Regions from separate parts of the Pseudomonas sp. S3_G06 genome, predicted to be linked through region 2. Evidence: predicted binding sites of a transcription regulator. Region 2 holds the regulator's gene; the other holds the start of a gene.
The links. The regulator sigma-54, encoded in region 2, starts transcription at its own class of promoters, with help from an activator protein. The targets are predictions, from matches to a motif close to ANTGGCATNNANNTTGCTNT.
Positions count from the first base shown of each region.

Region 1: the regulator sigma-54 is predicted to act here: its motif matches at 2,984-3,003, upstream of AB4N47_RS14610 (circularly permuted type 2 ATP-grasp protein).

Region 1 is NZ_CP162738.1:3,285,501-3,290,791, forward strand. It holds gene AB4N47_RS14600 (transglutaminase family protein) at 1-581, opposite strand, end outside; gene AB4N47_RS14605 (alpha-E domain-containing protein) at 578-1,528, opposite strand; gene AB4N47_RS14610 (circularly permuted type 2 ATP-grasp protein) at 1,541-2,950, opposite strand; gene AB4N47_RS14615 (ribonuclease E inhibitor RraB) at 3,428-3,775, opposite strand; gene AB4N47_RS14620 (hypothetical protein) at 3,985-4,218, opposite strand; gene speE (polyamine aminopropyltransferase) at 4,508-5,291, opposite strand, start outside.
Region 2 is NZ_CP162738.1:4,184,242-4,189,532, reverse strand. It holds gene AB4N47_RS18855 (HPr family phosphocarrier protein) at 1-159, opposite strand, end outside; gene rapZ (RNase adapter RapZ) at 175-1,032, opposite strand; gene ptsN (PTS IIA-like nitrogen regulatory protein PtsN) at 1,035-1,499, opposite strand; gene hpf (ribosome hibernation-promoting factor, HPF/YfiA family) at 1,511-1,819, opposite strand; gene AB4N47_RS18835 (RNA polymerase factor sigma-54) at 1,893-3,383, opposite strand; gene lptB (LPS export ABC transporter ATP-binding protein) at 3,550-4,275, opposite strand; gene lptA (lipopolysaccharide transport periplasmic protein LptA) at 4,275-4,820, opposite strand; gene lptC (LPS export ABC transporter periplasmic protein LptC) at 4,807-5,291, opposite strand, start outside.

The sequences.
Region 1 (5,291 bases), 900 kb from region 2:
AGATGCTCGCAATCTTCGCTGTACAGATAACCCGACACGTAACGCGACGGCACGCCGAGGCTGCGCGCGCAGGCCAGAAACGCATGGGTATGATCCTGACAAACCCCGGCGCGACCGGCGAAAGCTTCGGCGGCGCTGGTGTCGACTTCAGTCGAGCCCGGCGTGTAGGTCATGTGCTGATTCAGACCGTGCATCAAGTCGATCAGCGCGGTGCGATCACGCCGTTGCTTGCAGTTCTTCGCGGCAAATTCGCGCAAGGCTTCGTCGGCTTCGGTCAGGCGCGTGAAGCGCAGGAACGGCAGCGCCGACTGGCTCTCATGTTCGGCCTCGCGCAATTCGTCAATATCGACCTGACCACGGGCGCCGATGATGATCGCTTCGTGGGGCTCGTCCATGGTCAGCACATGCAGAATGTTGCCGAACGGATCGAGCTGCGCACGCACCGGACGCGGCAGGTCGAGTTGCCAACTGAGGACATGCTGGCGCTCGCTGTCGTGGGGCGTCAGGCGCAGGTACTGGATGCTCGCGCGCACCTGATCTTCGTAGTGATAGGTGGTCTCGTGGCTTATGGAAAGTCTCATGCAGCCTCCAGATAGGAACTGTGAATGGCGTTGCCCAACTGGCGCACCAGCGGGATGAATTCGGTCAGCCAGGCGTGCAGGCCTTCTTCGAGGATTTCGTTGATGCCGGTGTAGCGCAGGCGCGCGTCCATTTCCGCCGCCAGGCGTTGTGCCGGTCGGCCGTTGGCGCCTGGCAGTTGCGCGAGGATCTGGTCGATTTCTTCGGTACAGGCACGCAGCGAACGCGGCACGTCGGCGCGCAACAGCAGCAGTTCGGCGACATGCCGGGCGCCGGGCGCGTCGCGGTAGATTTCGGTGTATGCCTCGAATGAGGACAAGGCGCGCAGCAGCGCACTCCATTGGTAATAGGCGTGCGCCGTGCCGTCGCTGACTGCTTCGGCCTGATCGCCGGCCATTTCGTAACGGGCATCGAGCAGGCGCAGCGTGTTGTCCGCGCGCTCGATAAACGTGCCCAGACGAATAAAGCGAAACGCGTCGTTGCGCATGATCGTGCCGTATGAGGCGCCACGAAACAGGTGCGAACGTTCCTTGATCCATTCACAGAAACGACTCATGCCATAGCGGCTCAAGCCCTGTTCGGCAATGCCGCGAATTTCCAGCCAGGTCGCGTTGATGTTTTCCCACATGTCCGCGGTGATTCGCCCGCGTACCGCATGAGCACTGGCCCGCGCTGCACCAAGGCAGCTGTAGATACTGGCCGGGTTGGCCGCATCCAGTGCGAAGAAATGCAGCAGGCGCTCTGCGTGGAGGTCGCCGTGGCGTTCAAGGTAATCGTCCAGGGTGCCGGTGATCAGCAACGGCATGGCGAGTTCGTGCAGACCGTCGCCGCGCCCGTCCTGCGGCATCAGCGACAGCGAATAACTGATGTCGAGCATGCGCGCGAGATTCTCCGCACGCTCCAGGTAACGCGACATCCAGTACAGATCCGAGGCAGTTCTACTTAACATGGCAAGCTTCCTTCAATCCTCGACTACCCAGGTGTCCTTGGTGCCGCCGCCCTGGGAGGAATTCACCACCAGGGAGCCTTCACGCAACGCGACACGGGTCAAACCGCCAGGCACCACACGGGTTTCGCGACCGGACAACACAAACGGACGCAAATCGATATGGCGCGGTGCAATGCCGTTTTCGACAAAGGTCGGACAGGTCGATAGCGACAGCGTCGGCTGCGCGATGTAGGCATGGGGTTTGGCTTTGATGCGCTCACGAAAGGCATCGATTTCCGCCGTCGTCGCGGCCGGCCCGACCAGCATCCCGTAACCGCCGGAACCTTGGGTTTCCTTGACCACCAGTTCCGGAAGATTGGCCAGCACATGGGACAGCTCGGACGGGTTGCGGCACTGCCAGGTCGGCACGTTTTTCAGAATCGGTTCTTCGTCGAGGTAGAAGCGGATCATGTCGGTGACAAACGGGTACACCGATTTATCGTCCGCCACTCCGGTGCCGATTGCGTTGGCCAGCACCACATTGCCGGAACGATAGGACGACAGCAGCCCCGGCACGCCGAGCATCGAGTCCGGGTTGAATGCCAGCGGATCGAGGAAGGCGTCGTCGAGCCGGCGGTAGATCACGTCGACCGCTTTCGGGCCGTCAGTGGTGCGCATGAAGACTTTGTCGTCACGCACGAACAGATCTGCACCTTCGACCAGTTCCACGCCCATTTCCCGCGCCAGAAAGGCATGTTCGAAGAACGCGCTGTTGAAGCGTCCCGGCGTCAGCACCACCACGCTGGGATTGTCGATCGGGCTTGAGCTCTTGAGAGTGTCGAGCAGCAGATTGGGGTAGTGATCGATCGGGGCGATGCGCTGGGCGGCGAACAGTTCGGGAAACAGGCGCATCATCATTTTGCGGTCTTCGAGCATGTAGCTGACGCCGCTGGGTGTGCGCAGGTTGTCTTCGAGAACGTAATAAGTGCCATCGCCATCGCGCACCAGATCGACGCCGGAGATGTGCGAATAGATATCGCGGTGCAGATCCAGACCTTGCATCGCCAACTGGTATTGCTCGTTGGCCAGCACCTGTTCGGCGGGAATGATCCCGGCCTTGATGATGCGCTGCTCGTGGTAGAGGTCGGCGAGAAACATGTTCAACGCCTTGACCCGCTGAATGCAGCCGCGCTCGACAATCCGCCATTCACTGGCCGGAATGCTGCGAGGAATGGTGTCGAACGGAATCAGGCGCTCGGTGCCCTGCTCGTCGCCATAGAGCGTGAAGGTGATCCCGGCACGGTGGAACAGCAGATCGGCCTCGCGGCGGCGCTGCGCGAGCAGCTCGTCGGGCGTATCGGCCAGCCAGCGGGCAAATTCCCGGTAATGCGGGCGGACCAGGCCGCCGGCATCGTACATCTCGTCAAAATAGGTGCGGATCATGCCGTACTCCTTGTCACTCCGGACATACAGGCCTTCGCAAGGCCCGTGCCATCGGCATAAACGCTTTGATTTCAATCGGTTGTAGATCCACGCCGAAGGCTGCGCACCATTCCTGTGCGGCAAATGCCCCGGCCCGATTGCCCCCGCTTCATTGCGACGCACTGCATCGCCTATCACCAGCATAGTCAGAGTTGATTTCACTGCCCGGCCGCGACTGCGGATAATCCGCGCATTCGCTGCAAAACTTCCCCGGCACGCCGCCGCAAAGTAGACAGCTCAACTGATCTGAACTGCCTTGGCAGCCCCGTCCCGACAGGACTTTATTGCATACCCGTCTTCCCTTTTAGCCACCCTCTCCGGTGGCTTTTTTTTGCCCTGGATTCTTGTTTCAGGGTTTTGCCACTGCGATGTGCAGAAGCCAGAAACGACAACGGCCGACCCGAAGGTCAGCCGTTGCCCGACAGACAATGCGCAATATCAATTCAACCGGTAACGATTGCGCACCTCCTGCTTCACGCCCCAACCCTCGATAATGCCGCCCAGCGGTTCGACCACGGCAGAAAAGCCTTGCTCGAAATCGCCGATATCGTCATAGGTTGCGTACATCACTTTGCTCAATTCCAGCGACCAGGCGCCGTCGTCGCGCGCACTGACTTGGGCATTGATGGATTCACCGCGAAATTTGCCTGCTGCCCTGCGCGCCCGCTCCTCGTCCGGGAAAATCGCGTAGAACTCGATGGGATGGAACCGGGAAAAATCGAAACCGCCTTCTTTCATGCGGCGCAGAACGTTGCTGCTGATGTCTTCTTGATAGGCTGTGCTCATGAATCGTCCCCCTCGATTGATGGATAGACTTTCCGTATTCCCGCCCCGGGCCTTTTGGCCTAAGTACTACGGCAACGTGGTTGCGCGCGGGAAACAAGCATGTAGCTGACAAGACCAGACCTTAGCGATCCATTCGCTGATCTCGCTTGCAGAGTAGCCCCAAGAGAGCGCCGCTGCCAAGGCCTGGTTTACGAGATGACAGGAAGTGTTCAGACAGGAGTGATGCTGCGGATTTCGATGCCGTTCTGGGTCTTGAGGTTTTTCACCCCGGCATCGGCGGTGCGCCCTTCCAGATCGTTGAGATCCAGCTGGGCGGCGACCGGAAGAAGCCGCTCTTTGACGAGCCGCGCGGCTTCATCATCGGACGGGCATTCCTCACGTTCGAAGACTTCATCGACAATTTCACCGTGATCATCCACGAAAGTGACTTTCCACTTTTGCATCAGTGCCTCCTCGATCAACCCGTAAATGGGCTTACCTCTATCTCGACTTTTTTCCGCGACAGTTGGTTCAAAAGGATTACAGCCGACAACGGTGAAAATAACCATCCGATCGATAGGGCGGACTCTGTGGCGTGGGGATTTCTCCCCGTCCGGCTGCGCAGCAGTCGTAATCCCCGCCCATTGCGGTTTAACGGAGACACCGCGCAGGCCGGTTCAGGGATGCTGCGCATCCCAACGGCGATAAATCCCCTCGCCGCAAGAGCTCCCTTGTAGAGTGACGTCAAGGTGATCAGTCGTTGCTCGGCTTGTTGACCGCTTGCAGCACGTATTGCGGCAAGGCGAACGCGCCGATGTGGATTTCCGGGTTGTAGTAACGGGTGACGATGCCGCTGCCGATGAAGCGCTGTTGCAGGGTTTCACGGCTGAGCTTGCGGTAGGCCGGGTTGGTCGAGCCCCAGGCGAAGGTCATCGAACCGCCGATGTAGGTCGGCACGGCGGCCTGATAGAAATGCCAGTCCGGGAACAGGCTGCGCAGGCGACCGGCGGTGGTTTTGACTTCGTCGATCTGCATGAACGGCGTGCCGTTCTGAGTGACGAGAATGCCGCCTTCGTTCAGGCAGCGGTGGCATGCCTGGTAGAAGTTCTCCGAGAACAGCACTTCGCCCGGGCCGATCGGGTCGGTGGAGTCGGAGATGATCACGTCGAATTTTTCAGTGGTGGTGGCGACGAAACGCATGCCGTCATCGATCACCAGGTTCAGGCGCGGATCGTCGTAGGCACCGGCGGAATGGTTCGGCAGGAATTCCTTGCACATGTCGACCACGGTGCCGTCGATCTCGACCATGGTGATGTGCTCGACGCCGGCGTGCTTGGTCACTTCGCGCAACATGCCGCCGTCACCACCGCCGATGATCAGCACGCGCTTGGCAGTGCCATGGGCGAGGATCGGCACGTGGGTGAGCATTTCGTGGTAGATGAATTCGTCGGCTTCGGTGGTCTGGATCACGCCGTCCAGCGCCATGACGCGGCCCATGCGCGGGTTCTGGAAGATCACCAGATGCTGGTGTTCGGTG
Region 2 (5,291 bases):
CATCATCGCCATGATGCTCTTGCCGTCGACAGTAGTTTCAGGTGTGCGTCCCACTCGGATCGTGCAGTCTGGATACTGACCCGCTACGCCGACGAATTTGGCCGATGCCCGGGCATGCAGACCCAGTTTATTGATGATTTCGATTTCACGAGCAGGCATCGCGGTGTGGATCCTTTAGGTGAGGTCGCGGTGGCGAACCTGGACGTTCTTCAGGGTTTTCTGCAGGGCCTGACCCAAACGTTCGGTCAGGTAGACGGAGCGGTGGTGCCCGCCGGTGCAGCCGATGGCAATGGTCACGTAAGCACGGTTGCTGGCGGCGAAACGTGGCAGCCACTTGTTCAGGTAGGCGTAGATGTCCTGATACATTTCTTCGACATCCGGCTGCTGCGCCAGGTACTCGGCCACCGGTGCATCAAGGCCCGATTGCGCGCGCAGCTCCGGTTTCCAGTACGGATTGGGCAGGCAGCGCACATCGAAGACCAGATCGGCATCGACCGGCATGCCGCGCTTGAAGCCAAATGATTCAACCAGAAACGCCGTGCCGGGTTCCGGCTGATTCAGCAGGCGCAGCTTCAGGGTGTCGCGAAGCTGATAGAGGTTCAGGCTAGTAGTGTTGATTTTCAGGTCGGCCAGATCGGCGATCGGGCCGAGCAGGGCGGTTTCATCGTGAATCGCCTCGGCCAGTGAGCGATTGGCGTTGCTCAGCGGGTGACGACGACGGGTCTCGGAAAAACGCTTGAGCAGGGTTTCCTCGTCGGCGTCCAGGTACAGCACATCACACTTGATATGCTTGGCACGCACGTCTTCGAGCAATTCCGGGAAACGTGACAGATGGCTCGGCAGGTTGCGCGCATCGATCGACACGGCAACCAGCGGCTGCGCCAGTTCAGTATGGATCAGCGCCCGCTCGGCCAGTTCCGGCAGCAAGCCGGCCGGCAGGTTGTCGATGCAGTAGTAGCCGTTGTCCTCAAGGACATTCAGGGCGGTACTTTTACCCGAGCCCGAACGGCCACTGACGATGATCAAACGCATGATTAGTGCCCGTTCTGCTCGTCCAGTACAACCTGGTACAAGGCTTCGCTGCTCGCGGCGCTGCGCAGTTTTTCGCGCACTTCCTTGCGGTCGAGCATGCTGGCGATCTGGCGCAACAACTCCAGATGCGCGTCGGTTGCGGCTTCCGGGACCAGCAGCACGAACAACAGGTCCACCGGAGCGCCGTCGATGGCGTCGAAATCGATCGGGGCTTCAAGATGCAGCAGGGCACTGACTGGTGCCGTGCAGCCCTTGAGGCGGCAGTGGGGAATGGCGATGCCGTTGCCAAAACCGGTGGAGCCAAGTTTTTCACGGGCGATCAGCGCCTCGAAGACATCCTGCATCGCCAGATCCGGCACTTCGCGGTGGATCAGGTTGGCAATCTGTTCGAGGGCTTTTTTCTTGCTGCCGCCCGGCGCGTTCACTTGGGAACGGCCGGGGGTCAGGATGGTTTCAAGTCGGATCATGGATAGGGGTGTTAACGACCGGTCGCGCCCTGGAGGAGGCTCTGGGTCTTTTCCTTATGCTTTTTGAGTTGGCGATCCAGCTTGTCGGTCAGCAGATCAATCGCGGCATACATGTCTGTGTGCTCTGCGTTGGCAACTACTTCTCCGCCGGGTATATGCAGTGTGGCTTCGATCTTCTGCAGCAGTTTTTCGACGCACATCGTGACTTGCACGTTGGTGATTTTGTCGAAATGCCTCTCCAATCGGTCGAGTTTTTCCTCGATGTAGGAACGCAGAGGTTCGGTCACTTCCAGTTGGTGTCCACTGATGTTGACTTGCATACAGCTTCTCCTTCGTTGCCAGTGCATAAAGCGGCAGGCCGAAAAGCCTGCCACTGGAACGCTGTAACGTGGCTTACATCAACCGCTTGCGTTCGCTCGAAGGCGCGATTCCGAGGGATTCGCGGTACTTGGCGACGGTGCGGCGAGCCACCTGAATGCCTTGTGCCTCCAGTAAACCAGCGATCTTGCTGTCACTCAACGGCTTTTTCTGATTTTCCGCCGCGACCAGTTTCTTGATGATCGCGCGGATCGCCGTGGACGAGCATTCGCCGCCTTCGGAGGTGCTGACGTGGCTGGAGAAAAAGTATTTCAGCTCATAAATACCGCGCGGGGTATGCATGAATTTTTGTGTGGTCACCCGGGAAATCGTCGATTCGTGCATGCCGACCGCTTCGGCGATGTCATGCAATACCAAGGGCTTCATCGCTTCGTCGCCGTATTCGAGGAAACCGCGCTGATGTTCGACGATCTGCGTGGCCACTTTCATCAGGGTTTCGTTGCGGCTCTGCAGGCTCTTGATGAACCAGCGGGCTTCCTGCAACTGGTTGCGCATGAAAGTGTTGTCGGCGCTGGTGTCGGCACGTTTCACAAACCCGGCGTACTGGGCGTTGACACGCAGGCGTGGCACCGACTCCTGGTTCAGCTCGACCAGCCAGCGCTCGTTGTCCTTGCGCACGATCACATCGGGAATGACATATTCGGCTTCTGTCGACTCGATCTGCGAACCGGGACGCGGATTGAGGCTCTGCACCAGTTCGATGACCTGGCGCAGCTCGTCTTCCTTGAGCTTCATCCGGCGCATCAACTGGCTGTAATCGCGACTGCCGAGCAGGTCGATGTAATCGGCTACCAGACGCTTGGCCTCGGTCAGCCACGGCGTCTTCGCGGGCAGCTGGCGCAATTGCAGCAGCAGGCATTCGCTGAGGTTGCGGGCGCCGATCCCGGCGGGCTCGAATTGCTGGATGCGATGCAGGACGGCTTCGATCTCGTCGAGCTCGATGTCCAGTTCAGGATCGAACGCTTCAAGAATTTCTTCGAGGGTTTCGTCCAGATAGCCCTGATTGTTGATGCAGTCGATCAGGGTCACGGCGATCAGGCGATCGGTGTCGGACATCGGCGCCAGGTTCAGTTGCCAGAGCAGATGGCTCTGCAGGCTCTCGCCGGCGGACGTGCGGGTGGTGAAATCCCACTCATCGTCATCGCTGCTGGGCAGGCTGCTGGCGCTCGTCTGGTAGACGTCTTCCCAGGCGGTATCCACTGGCAGTTCGTTGGGGATGCGCTCGTTCCACTCGCCATCCTCGAGGTTGTCCACCGTCGGGGCGGTTTCGTGGTAGGAGGGTTCCTGGATTTCGGCGGGCTTCTGTTCGGCGTTGTCGGCCAGAGGATCGGCGTTGTCGAAGTCGTCGCCTTCTTCCTGGCGCTCGAGCATCGGATTGGATTCCAGAGCCTCCTGGATCTCCTGTTGCAGGTCCAGGGTCGACAATTGGAGCAGGCGGATGGCCTGTTGCAGCTGCGGTGTCATCGTCAGCTGCTGGCCCATTCTCAAGACTAGCGATGGTTTCATGGCAGGGGCTTAACACCTTATTCGCCGGCGCTTTGCGCCATCCACTACAGGGCGCCGAAGCGCCAAACTTAAGCAAATTATATGCCTGAAACTGAAGTGTTTGCCTAGAGCGCTGTAACAATTAAAGCGGATAAATGCGCCTTGAATCGATACAGCGCTGTCGCGCTTACAGGCGGAACTCGTGACCCAGATACACTTCCTTGACCAGATCGTTGGCCAGGATGGTCTCGGCATCACCTTCGGCGATCAGTTGACCGTCATTGACGATGTAAGCGGTTTCGCAGATATCCAGGGTCTCACGGACGTTGTGGTCGGTGATCAGTACACCGATGCCCTTGGCCTTGAGGTGGTGAATGATCTGCTTGATGTCGCCGACCGAGATCGGGTCGACACCGGCGAACGGTTCGTCGAGCAGGATGAACTTGGGTGCAGTGGCCAGGGCGCGAGCGATTTCCACCCGGCGGCGCTCACCACCGGACAGGCTCATGCCTAGGTTGTCGCGGATGTGGCTGATGTGGAATTCCTGCAGCAGGCTTTCCAGCTCCTTGCGCCGACCGGCCTTGTCCAGCTCCGGGCGAGTCTCGAGGATCGCCATGATGTTGTCGGCAACCGACAGTTTGCGGAAGATCGACGCTTCTTGCGGCAGATAGCCGATACCGGCCTTGGCGCGGCCGTGCATCGGCTGGTGGCTGACGTCCAGGTCATCGATCAGCACACGGCCCTGATCCGCCTGCACCAGGCCGACGATCATGTAGAAGCACGTCGTTTTACCGGCGCCGTTCGGGCCGAGCAAGCCGACGATCTGCCCGCTGTCGATCGACAGACTGACGTCACGCACGACCTGGCGGCTTTTATAGGCCTTGGCCAGGTGCTGAGCTTTCAGAGTTGCCATTACTGGGATTTCTCTTCGGTTTTCTTCTTCGGCTGGATCACCATGTCGATGCGCGGACGCGATTCGGTGACCTTGCTGCCCGTGGCGCGACCGGCGCTGGCCAGTTTCTTCACGGTGTCGTAGACGATTTTTTCGCCTTGGGTGACGTTGTTATCCTTGTCGATAACCTTGGCCTTGTCGATCAGCACCACCCGATTCTGCTGGGCGTGGTATTGAATCGTCACGCCGTAGCCCTTGACCGGGTTGGCGTCGCCCTGTGTCTGCAACTGCTCGAAGTAAGCCAGGTTGCCTACCGAGGTCACCACGTCGATGTCGCCATTGGGCGCGCGCGTCATGGTCACGGTGTTGCCTTTAACGATCATCGAGCCCTGGGTAATGATCACGTCACCTTTATAGGTGGCGATGCCATTCTTGTCGTCCAGTTGGGCGTCGTCGGCCTGAATGCGGATAGGCTGCTGCTGATCGTTCGGCAGGGACCAGGCGCTCGCGCTTCCCAGTGCTGCGCCCAGACTGAGCAAAATAGGGAGGGTTTTAACGAGCCTCATACTGTCCTCTTACGTTCGATTGCAGGTGTATCCTGCTGTCCTTCAGGTACGCTTTCATTCCGACGCCAGTCGATACGCCGCCAGCGCCCTCGATTCTAACGGGTTGCGCAGTCTGCGCATATTCCTGCTGCGGGAACACGGTCATGCGGGTGCTGGTGATCAGGGTGCCGCGCTGTTTCTCGTCGGTGCGCTGTACGCGTACCGAATCGATCAATTCCACTTCGGTGCCGCCCGAGTTCACTTCGCCGCGTTCGCTGGTCACGTGCCACGGGAAGTCGGTGCCGCGATACATGTTCAAATCAGGCTTGGTCACCAGCGTGATATCAGTGGCCTTGACGTGTTCGGCCTTGTCGGAGGTCATCTCATACTGCACCTTGCCGTCGGGCAGGTACTGAATGGTGTGCGTGTTGGTCGCGTACCAGTCGATCGGATTCTCGGCGGCCGAGACCGGCGGCTTGTCGAGGAAGCGTT